Regions from separate parts of the Pseudocitrobacter corydidari genome, predicted to be linked through region 4. Evidence: predicted binding sites of a transcription regulator. Region 4 holds the regulator's gene; each other region holds the start of a gene.
The links. The regulator PurR, encoded in region 4, represses purine synthesis genes. The targets are predictions, from matches to a motif close to CANGCAAACGTTTGCNTG.
Positions count from the first base shown of each region.

Region 1: the regulator PurR is predicted to act here: its motif matches at 1,730-1,747, upstream of gcvT (glycine cleavage system aminomethyltransferase GcvT).
Region 2: the regulator PurR is predicted to act here: its motif matches at 1,576-1,593, upstream of glyA (serine hydroxymethyltransferase).
Region 3: the regulator PurR is predicted to act here: its motif matches at 2,090-2,107, upstream of pyrC (dihydroorotase).

Region 1 covers NZ_CP087880.1:4,746,200-4,749,546, reverse strand. Annotated here, with positions in the region: gene gcvP (aminomethyl-transferring glycine dehydrogenase) at 1-16, opposite strand, end outside; gene gcvH (glycine cleavage system protein GcvH) at 144-533, opposite strand; gene gcvT (glycine cleavage system aminomethyltransferase GcvT) at 560-1,654, opposite strand; gene ubiI (FAD-dependent 2-octaprenylphenol hydroxylase) at 2,063-3,265, opposite strand; gene ubiH (2-octaprenyl-6-methoxyphenyl hydroxylase) at 3,275-3,347, opposite strand, start outside.
Region 2 covers NZ_CP087880.1:128,719-132,065, reverse strand. Annotated here, with positions in the region: gene G163CM_RS00595 (DoxX family protein) at 1-76, shown strand, start outside; gene glyA (serine hydroxymethyltransferase) at 217-1,470, opposite strand; gene hmpA (NO-inducible flavohemoprotein) at 1,786-2,976, shown strand; gene glnB (nitrogen regulatory protein P-II) at 3,074-3,347, opposite strand, start outside.
Region 3 covers NZ_CP087880.1:1,791,641-1,794,987, reverse strand. Annotated here, with positions in the region: gene bssS (biofilm formation regulator BssS) at 133-387, opposite strand; gene dinI (DNA damage-inducible protein I) at 662-907, opposite strand; gene pyrC (dihydroorotase) at 979-2,025, opposite strand; gene G163CM_RS08315 (lipoprotein) at 2,172-2,732, opposite strand; gene mdtH (multidrug efflux MFS transporter MdtH) at 2,904-3,347, opposite strand, start outside.
Region 4 covers NZ_CP087880.1:1,140,132-1,143,478, forward strand. Annotated here, with positions in the region: gene punC (purine nucleoside transporter PunC) at 1-310, opposite strand, end outside; gene punR (DNA-binding transcriptional activator PunR) at 419-1,351, shown strand; gene purR (HTH-type transcriptional repressor PurR) at 1,348-2,373, opposite strand; gene cydH (cytochrome bd-I oxidase subunit CydH) at 2,668-2,757, shown strand; gene G163CM_RS05310 (MFS transporter) at 2,856-3,347, shown strand, end outside.

The DNA.
Region 1 (3,347 bases), 1.4 Mb from region 4:
TTAAAGTCTGTGTCATGAGCGATGGTTCCTGAAACGTGCGGTGAATCGTAATTGTCTTGCTGATATTGCCCGGCGGCGCTAACGCTTACCGGGCCTGGCTTTGACCTGTAGGCCGGATAAGCGCAGCGCCATCCGGCACAACATTATTCGTCTTCCAGTAATGCGGCATACGCCGTCGCATCCAGCAGCGCGGCAACTTCCGCTTCATCACTGGCTTTGATTTTGAAGATCCAGCCGCCCGCGTACGGCTCGCTGTTGACCAGCTCCGGCGAGTCGCTCAGTTCATCATTAACCGCGACGATTTCACCGCTGATTGGCGCGTAGATGTCGGACGCCGCTTTAACGGATTCCGCTACCGCGCAGTCATCGCCCGCGGCAACGGTCGCGCCGACGTCAGGCAGGTCAACAAACACCATATCGCCCAGTAATTCCTGCGCGTGTTCGGTGATGCCCACGGTGTAAGAGCCATCAGCTTCTTTACGCAGCCATTCGTGTTCTTTGCTGTATTTCAGTTCTGCGGGTACGTTGCTCATCAAAAAATCTCCAGAAAAGGGGGGAATTACGCGACGGCTTTGCCGTTACGCACAAAAACAGGTTTGGTGACTTTTACCGGCATTTCACGGTTACGAATCTGCACGATGGCCGTCTCGCCAATGCCTTCTGGCACGCGTGCCAGCGCGATACTGTGACCGAGCGTCGGGGAGAATGTCCCGCTGGTGATCACGCCTTCCAGCGCGTTGCCGTGAGCGTCGGTGAAACGCACCGGCAGTTCGCCACGCAGCACGCCTTTTTCGGTCATCACCAGGCCAACCAGTTGCTCGGTGCCTTTTTCACGCTGCATCTCCAGCGCTTCACGACCGATAAAGTCGCGGTCGGCAGGCTCCCAGGCAATGGTCCAGCCCATGTTGGCCGCCAGCGGAGAGATACCTTCATCCATCTCCTGGCCGTATAAATTCATCCCGGCTTCCAGACGCAGCGTATCGCGCGCGCCCAGACCACACGGTTTTACACCCGCTTCAACCAACGCGCGCCAAAAATCGGCGGCTTTTTCGCGCGGCATCGCAATTTCGTATCCTGCTTCACCGGTATAGCCAGTGGTGGCCACAAACAAATCGCCCGTCTGTACGCCAAAGAACGGCTTCATGCCTTCAACGGCTTGACGCTGTTCATCGCTAAACAGGGTTTCGGCTTTTGCTTTGGCATTTGGCCCCTGCACCGCAATCAGCGACAGGTCATCACGAACGGTGATTTCAATGGCGAAAGGTTCAGCGTGTTGGGTGATCCAGGAGAGGTCTTTTTCGCGGGTGGCGGAGTTTACAACGAGGCGGAAATAATCTTCGGTGAGGTAGTAGACGATAAGGTCGTCAATCACGCCGCCCGAGGCATTTAGCATGCCGCTATAAAGCGCTTTGCCGGGTTTCGTCAGTTTGGCAACGTCGTTTGCCAGCAGATAGCGCAGAAACTCGCGGGTGCGGCTGCCGTGCAGGTCGACGATGGTCATGTGCGACACATCAAACATCCCGGCATCAGTGCGCACCGCGTGGTGCTCGTCAATTTGCGAGCCGTAATGCAGCGGCATCATCCAGCCGTGGAAATCCACCATGCGTGCGCCGCACTGAACGTGTTGATCATACAAAGGCGTTTGTTGTGCCATCTTGTCCTCGTTGAGTAAGCAAAGCCAACCACTTTCCATTTCAAAAACCCGGCGTCGACACCGCGAACAGGCCCCGACGCAAACGTTCTCTTTTGCCTGAACTTACCACCGAAATCGGCGGTAAACCATAAGCAAAGACGGGTCATCAGATTAGCTTATGGTCAAAATCAGCCCAAAAGCTTACAGAGTTATTCGCTATAAAAATGCGAATAACACCACATATAATTAACATTCATGCGCGAGCATTTAGCATAAAACCATATTTAGTGCGGAAAACGAGGCGTGTTTTTCGTTATCTCAAAAACGCTGAATTAGAAAAACTAATGCGAAAAAAGGCGTGAAATTAGAATATTTCAAACGAGAGGAACGTTCTCCCGGCAGAGCGCCGGGAGAAGAAGTGTGACGCAGTTAACGAAGCCACTCCGGGAGGTCATTCAGACCCATGGCCTGACGAATCAGTTGCGGTTTAATACCGGGCAGGGTATCCGCCAGTTTCAGGCCGATATCGCGCAGCAGTTTTTTCGCCGGGTTCTCCCCGGCGAAAAGCTCGCGGAACCCCTGCATACCGGCCAGCATCATCGCGGCGCTGTGTTTACGGCTGCGCTCATAGCGGCGCAGATAGAAATGCTGTCCGATATCTTTACCCTGCGCGTGCAGACGACGCACTTCATCAATCAGTTCCGCCGCATCCATAAAGCCCAGGTTAACGCCCTGCCCCGCCAGCGGATGAATGGTATGCGCTGCATCGCCAACTAACGCCAGACGGTGCGCGGCGAACTGACGCGCGTAACGCCCGGTCAGCGGATAAACCTGACGCTCGCTCTCAAGCGTACACAAACCGAGACGATTGTCGAAAGCGATGTTGAGCGCTTTGGTAAAAGTAGGCTCATCGGCCTGCTGCATCCGTTCAGCTTCCTGCGGCGACAGCGACCAGACAATTGAGCAAAGATGTGGGTCAGAAAGCGGCAGAAAAGCCAGAATGCCTTCGCCATGGAAGGCCTGACGGGCGATGGCATCATGCGGTTCCTCGGTGCGAATGGTCGCCACCAGCGCGTGATGTTTATAATCCCAGAAGGTTAACGGGATATCCGCTTTATTACGCAGCCAGGAGTTTGCGCCATCGGCCCCCACCACCAGACGCGCCGTTAGCATTGCGCCATCTTTCAGCGTCAGAAACGCGTCGTTCTCGCCCCAGGCAACCTGCTGAAGCTCAGCGGGAGCGATTAACGTAATATCCTGACAACGCTGTGCTTTTTCCCACAACGCATTGTGGATCACCGCGTTCTCAACGATATGGCCGAGATGACCGTAACCCAGGCTTTTATCATCAAAGGCGATGCGCCCGAAGCTGTCTTTATCCCACACTTCCATGCCGTGATAGCGGCTGGCGCGATGGGCAAGAATCGCGGACCATACATCCAGCTTTGTGAGTAATTTTTCGCTGCCGGCATTGATTGCCGACACGCGCAACGCCGGGGGCGCATCCGCAGCCAGCGGCTGGGGCAACGCTTGTTCCAGCACCGCGACGCGCAGCCCGCTGCCCTGTAAACCACAGGCAACCGCCAGGCCCACCATTCCACCGCCAACGATAGCGACATCTACACTCTGCACATTGACTCCTTAACGGGCTACCCAGCCCAGCGTACGCTGCGCCAGCACATCGCGTGCCGGGGTAAATAATTCCATCGCCATT
Region 2 (3,347 bases), 1.0 Mb from region 4:
AAACGTCAGTATCGCGGGCGGTTTCCTGCTGCTGGCGATGACCGGGCCGGGCGCGATTTCGCTGGATCGCCGGTGAGTAAATGCCGGATGGCGCTGCGCTTATCCGGCCTACGCGCTCATTTGTAGGCCGGATAAGGCGTTTACGCCGCCATTCGGCAAAATGACGGACACAAAAAAGGCCGCTTGCGCGGCCTTTTCTCATTCTGCTAAACAGAATTATGCGTAAACCGGGAAGCGTGCGCAGATATCCAGAACTTTACCTTTGATGCGCTCGATAACCGCTTCATCATTGATGTTGTCCAGAACGTCACACATCCAGCCAGCCAGTTCCTTCGCTTCCGCTTCTTTGAAGCCACGGCGAGTGATTGCCGGAGAACCAATACGGATACCGGAGGTCACGAACGGGCTCTTCGGATCGTTCGGCACGCTGTTTTTGTTGACGGTGATGTTGGCGCGGCCCAGGGCGGCGTCAGCTTCTTTACCGGTCAGGTTTTTATCAACCAGATCCAGCAGGAACAGGTGGTTTTCAGTACCGCCGGAAACCACTTTGTAGCCACGGTTCAGGAACACTTCCACCATCGCTTTGGCGTTTTTCGCAACCTGCTGCTGGTAAACTTTGAACTCAGGCTCCATCGCTTCTTTCAGTGCTACCGCTTTACCGGCAATCACGTGCATCAGCGGGCCGCCCTGCGCATTTGGGAAGACAGCGGAGTTCAGTTTTTTGTACAGCTCTTCGTCACCGCCTTTCGCCAGAATCAGGCCGCCGCGCGGACCCGCCAGGGTTTTGTGGGTGGTGGTGGTCACTACGTGTGCGTGCGGAACCGGGTTCGGATAAACGCCTGCGGCAATCAGACCCGCAACGTGGGCCATATCGACAAACAGGTATGCGCCGATGCTGTCAGCGATTTCACGCATTTTTGCCCAGTCAACGATACCGGAGTAAGCGGAGAAGCCACCGATGATCATCTTCGGTTTGTGCTCTTTAGCCTGCTTAGCCATGTCTTCGTAGTCAATTTTACCGGACTCATCAATACCGTAAGGGATGATGTTGTACAGTTTGCCGGAGAAGTTTACCGGGGAGCCGTGAGTCAGGTGACCGCCCTGCGCCAGGTTCATACCCAGAACGGTATCGCCCGGCTGCAGCAGCGCGGTGTAGACCGCGAAGTTAGCCTGTGAACCGGAGTGCGGCTGAACGTTAGCATAGTCTGCGCCAAACAGCTCTTTCGCGCGGTCGATAGCCAGTTGCTCAACGATATCCACGTACTCGCAACCGCCGTAGTAGCGTTTGCCCGGATAACCTTCAGCATATTTGTTGGTCAGCTGAGAACCCTGTGCCTGCATAACGCGCGGGCTGGTGTAGTTTTCGGAGGCGATCAGTTCGATGTGCTCTTCCTGACGTACTTTTTCCTGCTCCATAGCCTGCCACAGTTCGGCATCATAATCGGCAATGTTCATTTCACGCTTTAACATCCGCATCTCCTGACTCAGCTAACAGTAAATTTTTTAAGCCCTGATGGACAACGGCCAACAGTATAACTGATTAGTTCTGCGATAACAGGTCTTGACAAACGATTTTACGCAAACGTTTTCCTTCACGTCACACAAGGGATTGAGGAATAAAGGCTCGCCAAATTTCAACGGATATCTTTTCAGGTTTGTGATGCAAATTCTTCACGTTGTAACCAACAAGATGCATTGTTACAAAGAACCATTTACAAAGCAGGGTTATTTTTATAAGATGCATTCAAGATACAACAATAGATAATCGTAAAAAGGAAGCCTGCCATGCTTGATGCTCAAACCATTGCTACCGTCAAAGCCACCATTCCCCTGCTGGTTGAAACCGGCCCTAAACTCACCGCCCACTTTTACGACCGGATGTTTACCCACAACCCGGAACTGAAAGAGATTTTCAATATGAGCAACCAGCGCAACGGCGACCAGCGTGAAGCGCTGTTCAACGCCATTGCCGCCTACGCCAGCAATATTGAAAACCTGCCGGCCCTGCTGCCTGCGGTTGAGAAAATCGCCCAGAAACACACCAGCTTCCAGATTAAACCTGAGCAGTACAACATCGTGGGCGCGCACCTGCTGGCGACGCTGGACGAAATGTTCAGCCCGGGTCAGGAAGTGCTGGACGCATGGGGTAAAGCCTACGGCGTACTGGCGGGGGTGTTTATCAATCGTGAAGCGGAAATCTACCAGCAGAACGCCAACAAAACCGGCGGCTGGGAAGGCACCCGTCCGTTCCGCATCGTGGCAAAAACGCCGCGCAGCGCGCTCATCACCAGCTTTGAATTTGAGCCGGTGGACGGCGGCGCGGTCGCTGATTATCTGCCGGGCCAGTATCTGGCCGTGTGGCTGAAACCGGAAGGCTTCCCGCATCAGGAGATTCGTCAGTACTCCCTTACCCGTAAAGCGGATGGCAAAGGCTACCGTATTGCGGTGAAACGTGAAGACGGCGGTCAGGTATCAAGCTGGCTGCATAATTCCGCGAATGTCGGCGATGTGGTGCATCTGGCGGCACCTGCGGGCGATTTCTTTATGTCCGTAGAAAACAACACCCCGGTGACGCTGATTTCCGCCGGTGTCGGTCAGACGCCAATGCTGGCAATGCTCGATACGCTGGCGAAATCCAGCCATACCGCCCAGGTGAACTGGTTCCACGCGGCGGAAAATGGCGATGTGCATGCCTTTGCCGACGAAGTGAAAACGCTGGGTTCCAGCCTGCCGCGCTTTACCGCGCACACCTGGTATCGCCAACCGACCGAGGCAGATCGTCAGGCGGCCGCGTTTGACAGCGAAGGATTGATGGATTTAAGTGCGATGGAAGGTGCGTTCAGCGACCCGGCGATGCAGTTTTATCTCTGTGGCCCGGTCGGCTTTATGCAGTTTGCCGCGAAGCAGTTGGTTGAGCTGGGCGTGAAGCCGGAAAGTATTCATTACGAGTGCTTCGGGCCGCATAAGGTGCTGTAAAAACGTGCCTGATGGCGCTTCGCTTATCAGGCCTACGGGGTAAGAAGTACGTAGGCCGGATAAGGCAACGCCGCCATCCGGCAAGACACACGCGGCGTTAAATCGCCGCGTCGTCCTCTTCACCCGTACGAATACGGATCACGCGCGCCACGTCAAAGACGAAGATTTTGCCGTCGCCGATTTTGCCGGTCTGCGCCGTGCGGATAATAGTATCCACGCAGGTATCAACGATATCGTCGCTGACCACGATTTCAATTTTGACTTTCGGCAGGAAGTCCACCATGTATTCCGCACCGCGATAGAGCTCGGTGTGGCCTTTCTGACGACCAAAGCCTTTTACTTCTGTTACCGTCATCCCGGTAATACCGACT
Region 3 (3,347 bases), 650 kb from region 4:
TTGTTTTTTGATAAGCCGCATCAGCATGCAGGATGGTGTGTATAGCAGGGTAATTAACAAGGAGGATGGATACAAGCCTGAAAATAAAGAAGGCACCCGAAGGTGCCTGTTTGATAATTATTCGTATCAGCACTAATGCCTGCGATACTCATTCGCCTGGTAATCGCCGGATTCAATTTTGGCGATGCCCGCCTCTAATATAGAAATAAATTGACGAGCGACATCGGTAGTCAACCAAAGCGTTTGACCTATTTCAGCTTCTTTCTTGCTCGATTCATTGGGGTCTTGGTAGTGCAGGCGCAGCATCAGCGCATCGTAGCTATCAACGGTGCTGATGTCCCATCCGACGAGGGGATGGGTCTGGATGACTTCATTATTCTTTTCCATCATAACCCCTTATATCTTTGTTAAAAGGCAACAACTCTCGAGGTTCAATGCAGGTTTTTTTCGAAGCTTTTTCAGTATACCAACAACTTACTTAATATTCGAGATTTTAAATAAAATGCAACACAAATTCCTAAAGTACGCGTTTTGTTGCGCAATAAATCACCATTATGGCTGGGATTTTATTAATGGAATCAGAATAAGGTCAAAAAGAAGCGGGGCGGCGAGAAATAAAAAAGCCGGGGCGACCCGGCAAAGAACACAATGAGGGAGCAAATTAATCGGTTATAAACCAGTCATCCGCGCTTTCCCAGGTCTCCTGGAGAATGTCGCTGATCCGGTCTTTGTCTTCTTTAATGCCACCGATAACCGAAAGGTTATTTGCCGATGCGTAGCGCACCGAAACGGTGCCGCCGCTATCCGGAAACTGATTGTTAATTCGTCGGGAGAGTTCACCCGCCAGAGCGTCAAGCGCGCCAGCGGGGAGGGTTGTGGTTTTAGCAATAGTCACTTCAATGCGCATGGTTGCCCCCTGTATGTGTACTGTATGTTTATACAGTTAAAGCGAAAAACTTACAACAGGGAGCGTGCGATTTATTTTTTTACCGTCCAGCGTACGGTTTCGCCGGCGAGGAAGGGGATCAGGGTATCGTCAGAAAGAGCAATGCTCTCAACCACCTGGCTCTCTTCACGTACCAGCTCAACGGTCGATTCATTCACCGGCAGGCCGTAAAAACGTGGGCCATTTAGCGAGGTGAAGGCTTCGAAGTGCTGTAGCGCGTTCATCTCTTCAAAGACGGTGGCATAGCTACCCAGCGCGGTGGGCGCATTAAAGCAGCCTGCACAGCCGCAGCTGGCTTCTTTGCGATGACGCGCATGCGGCGCGGAGTCAGTCCCGAGGAATGCGCGCTCGAAGCCGCTGGCAACCAGTTCGCGCAGCGCCTGCTGGTGGATATTACGTTTGAGGATCGGCAGGCAGTAAAGATGCGGGCGCACGCCGCCAACCAGCATGTGGTTGCGGTTGAACATCAGATGTTGCGGGGTGATGGTCGCCGCCAGCAGTTCATTACCCTCACGCACATAATCTGCGGCATCTTTGGTGGTGATGTGTTCAAACACCACTTTCAGCCCTGGCAGACGTTGGCGCAACGGCTCCATAACCGTCTCGATAAAGCGTGCTTCGCGGTCAAAAATATCGATGTCGGCGTGAGTGACTTCACCGTGAACCAGCAGCGGCATTCCGAGTTTTTCCATCCGCTCCAGCACCGGCATGATGGCATCAATACTGGTGACGCCGTGGCTGGAGTTGGTCGTTGCGTTTGCCGGATAAAGCTTAGCTGCCGTAAATACGCCTTCCTGAAAACCGCGCTCCACTTCATTCGGATCGAGAGAGTCGGTGAGGTAACAGGTCATCAGCGGAGTAAAATCGTGGCCAGCCGGAACGGCGTCCAGAATGCGCTGGCGGTAACTGATAGCCGCTTCCACGGTGGTGATAGGCGGTACCAGATTTGGCATGATGATCGCACGACCATAGAGCTCGCTGGTATAAGGCACGACGGTTTTCAGCATCTCACCATCACGCAGATGGATATGCCAGTCGTCTGGGCGGCGAATTTTCAGAACTTGCGGTAATGCGGTCATGGGTGTGCTCCGGCCTGGTGGGAAATCAGTCATTAGGGCTGTTTTTTGCCGGGCACTAAGGATAAACGTAAACGTTTTCCTTTGCACTCCTTTCTGCAAAAAAAGACGCCCGACGAAAATATCCGCCGGGCGTCTTTTTTACGATGTTAATCAGTAAACGGGATGATAATTTGTCCTGGTTTTACCTCAATGCCTTTCGCATATTTTTTAGCCAGCGCTTCGCCTTTGCTGGCATCTTCTTTCAGCACGTAAGCCGGTTGCTGATTAAAGTAATTGCGCAGTGACTGGTTCAGATAAGGCACCAAAGTTTGCACCACCGATTGCATTTTCTCCGGCGTCACTTTGGCATCGACGACTTCCATCTCTTGCAGGAAAATCGCACCTTTCTCTTTGTTGAAGACCGGTAACGCTTTCAGTTTCAGGTCAATGGTCGCTTTCTGACTGCCAAACAGCGAGTTTAAATCCAGTTTAGCGTCACCGGTGAGGGTGACTTTATTCGGCTCTTCACGGCCAATGGCGCTGGTGAGATTATTCAGCACGATGTGCGCGTCGGCCACGCCGGGCAGGCCAATATCTTTCGAGAAATTATTGTGCTTTTGCAGTGCCTGATTAATTTCCTGTTCACTCACTGTGTATTGCGTCAGTTGATTACAACCCGCCACCAGGCCGCCAACGATCAGTGCGGCAATGACAAAAAATTTCTTCATGAAGTTCCTCAATATGATGCTGTGCTGTAATCCTGTCCACAGGCAGCTTGCGCTTTCAGTCGTGATTATGACAGCGGAAAATACTGAAAGTGCCATCTCTTCTTTCTTAGGATGAGATTTTACTGATGGCCTGCGTGATTTGCAGGCCAGCAATGATGCGCAATAAAAGAGTTAATGACGGGGTTCAAGCATACCGGAGGCGGCGCGTTTTGGACTGAACTGCCACCATAAGGCGACAAACGTGATGATGCCGATAAGCCCCAGCATCGCCCACGGCAGTTCCGGCTGATTTAGCGCTTTCCCGCTGTCAAATAGCCAGCCGCCACCGGTGTAGCCGAGTGCGCCGCCAAAGGCCAGACCCAGACGGCTGAAGCCCATATAGCTGCCGCGTGCGCGGGCATTTGCCAGATGTGCGCTCAGCGTTTCACGCGCCGGCTCCGCAATAATCGAACCGATGTAGAACGTACAAATCAGCGTGAATAACTGCTGTAGCGAGGTTGCCAGACCAATCGGCAACATGGAAACCGTCATGATCAGCAGACCTGCCATCAGGCGCTGCTCAAGGCGAAAACGTTTTTCGCTCCATCGTGCGATAGGGTAGAGCAGGGTCAGTGA
Region 4 (3,347 bases):
GCACAAAGCGCAGGATCAGCAGGGTGGTGGCATCGCGAACCCACAGCATTCCCAGACAACCAAGGGCAAAAATCGTCAGGCCAATCAGCAAAACAGGCTTGCGGCCATAGCGGTCTGAGAGAGGTCCCCACAGCAGCTGCGCCACGGCAAACCCGGCGAGAAACAAACTCAGGCTTGCGCTTACGGCAGCCGCTGGCGTTTGCAGATCGCTTTGAATCGCGGCGAAGGCCGGAAGATACATATCGGTGGCGAGAAAACCTAACACACTCAGGCCCGCCAGCCAGACTAAAAATCCTTTCCCAGGTTGCATAAAAACGCCTTTTCTTGTTTTGGAGGAGGCTGAGAGTGTAGAGAGTGAAATCTGGCTTGTGAAACGCTAATATTTGCGTATTGGTTTCAAAAATTTTGTGAGCAGAAAATGTGGTCTGAATATTCACTGGAAGTTGTGGATGCCGTCGCGCGTAACGGAAGCTTTAGCGGCGCGGCAAATGAGCTGCACCGGGTGCCTTCTGCAATCAGCTATACGGTGCGACAACTGGAAGAGTGGCTGGCGGTTCCGCTGTTCGAACGGCGCCACCGGGATGTGGAATTAACCCCTGCCGGGGCGTGGTTTTTAAAGGAGGGGCGGTCTGTTATCAAAAAAATGCAGATCACCCGTCAGCAGTGTCAGCAAATTGCCAATGGCTGGAGAGGGCAGTTGGCTATCGCGGTGGACAATATTGTAAAACCAGAGCGCACCCGACAAATGATTGTCGATTTTTATCGCCACTTCAGTGACGTAGAGCTGCTGGCGTATCAGGAGGTATTTAACGGCGTGTGGGATGCCCTGGCCGATGGGCGAGTGGAGTTAGCGATTGGCGCGACGCGCGCCATCCCTGTTGGGGGGCGATATGCGTTCCGCGACATGGGTATGCTGAGCTGGCAGTGCGTGGTGGCCAGCACGCATCCGCTAGCACAGATGACAGGGCCGCTGAGTGATGACGTGTTGCGCAACTGGCCGTCGCTGGTGCGCGAAGATACGTCACGGTCGTTACCGAAACGTACCACCTGGTTGCTGGATAATCAGAAAAGGGTCGTGGTGCCCGACTGGGAATCGTCAGAAACCTGCTTATCCGCAGGATTATGCGTTGGCATGGTGCCAGAGCATTTTGCGCGACCGAAGATAGATAAAGGCGAATGGGTTGCCCTGGAGCTGGAAAACCCGTTTCCCGATGCGGCCTGTTGCCTGACCTGGCAGCAAAACGACAGTTCACCGGCGCTAAGCTGGTTATTAGAGTATCTGGGAGACAGTGAAACGCTGAACAGCGAATGGCTGCGAACGCCCGAATTGAGCGTTCGCTGTGGCGATTAACGGCGATAGTCGCGGAACGGGCCGTCGGCCACGGAGCGGCGTTCAATCAGGCGCGGGTGCACCTCGATGGACTGCGACTCTTCGCGTTTGCTGACAATTCGGTCCATCAGCATATTGAAGGCGGTTTCTCCGAGGGAATCCTTCGGCTGGTGGATAGTGGTCAGCGCCGGGGTGAAGAAACGTGAGTTGCGCACGTTGTCATAACCAATCAGGGAGATATCCTGCGGCACGCGCAGTCCCATTTCGTCTGCGGCGCACAACGCACCCATCGCCATGATATCGCCACCGCAGAAGATAGCGGTAGGGCGCGGATTCTGGGACAGAATTTGCTGCATCGCACGATAGCCGGATTCCGGTTCGAAATCGCCCTGCACGATCCAGTTTTCCGGCACCTTGATCATCATCTCGTCCATGGCTTTCATAAAGCCAGCCAGACGACCTGCACCGGTGTTGCGCTCCAGCGGACCTGGGATCACGCCAATTTCGCGATGCCCACGTTCTACCAGATAGCGACCAGCCATGTAGCCGCCTTCGAAGGCGTTATCGATAACCGAGTCGGTAAAGTCAGCTTTCGCTTCGCCCCAGTCCATAACCACCATCGGAATATGGCGGTACTCTTCCAGCATTTGCAGCAGCGGTTCCGGGTATTCGGAACACATCACCAGCAGGCCGTCCACGCGTTTCTGCGCCATCATGGAGAGATACGCGCGCTGTTTTTCAAGGTTGTTCCACGCATTACCGAGGATCAGGGTATAGCCTTTCTGGAAGCAGTTCTTCTCAACGGCTTCAATAATTTCTGCAAAGTAGGCAGCTTCACTGCTGGTCGCCAACAAACCAATGGACTTGGTGTGATTGACCTTCAGGCTACGGGCCACGGCGCTGGGAGAGTAGTGCAATTCTTTGATTGCCGCCCATACCGCTTCACGCGTCTCTTCGGCGACAAAACGCGTCTTGTTAATCACATGTGATACAGTTGTAGTGGAAACGTTTGCGCGCTTCGCTACATCTTTAATAGTTGCCATTCCATCTCACTCCAGACCCGGGCCTGCCCCTGATCGATTCAATACGAAAACGTTTGCCTTCACTCACCCTGGCGCAATGTTATGAATTGCGGTTCGCCGGGAAAACGACACAGGACGACAGGAGGGGGTCAATGGCCGATACACTTTTTAATAAGCGTCGAATTTTGTCTTATCTTTGCCAAAAGTGGAAGCGCAAAATCGGTTATTGCGTGAAATCCGGGAAGATTTTTGCGAATAAGTGTGCAAAAATGACATAGCTCACTTTTGGTGTGGGGATAATAAGGAGAAAAATTGATGAGTACCGAACTGAAGATGTCAATTACCACAACGGTTATTACGCTGGCGCTGATCGTCGCGGCCGCGCTGACCGCCGTCCTGCATTAACCCATCCTAAAGGGAGAGACGGCTCTCCCTCTCTTCGATTGTTATCAATTCAGCAAAAATATTTTGCTAATTTGTTCACTTCTGTTTTTTTGTGATTGATGTCATGCTTTTGCAATCTGTTGTCACGCCGCTCTGCGTTTGCGGCAAACCGGAGTCAAAGCATGAAAGTGAATTATCCCTTACTGGCGTTAGCCGTAGGCGCATTCGGGATCGGTACCACCGAATTTTCGCCGATGGGGCTATTACCCGTTATTGCCAAAGGGGTTGATGTCTCGATTCCTGCCGCAGGTATGTTGATCAGCGCCTACGCTGTAGGTGTCATGGTTGGCGCGCCGCTGATGACGCTGCTGCTCTCACACCGCGCACGCCGCAATGCCTTAATTTTCCTGATGGCGATTTTTACCCTGGGTAACGTCCTTTCTGCTATCGCCCCGGATTACACCACGCTGATGCTGTCGCGCATTATAACCAGCCTCAACCACGGCGCGTTCTTTGGCCTGGGGTCGGTGGTTGCCGCAAGCGTGGTGCCAAAACATAAACAAGCCAGCGCGGTAGCAACCATGTTTATGGGGTTAACCATCGCCAATATC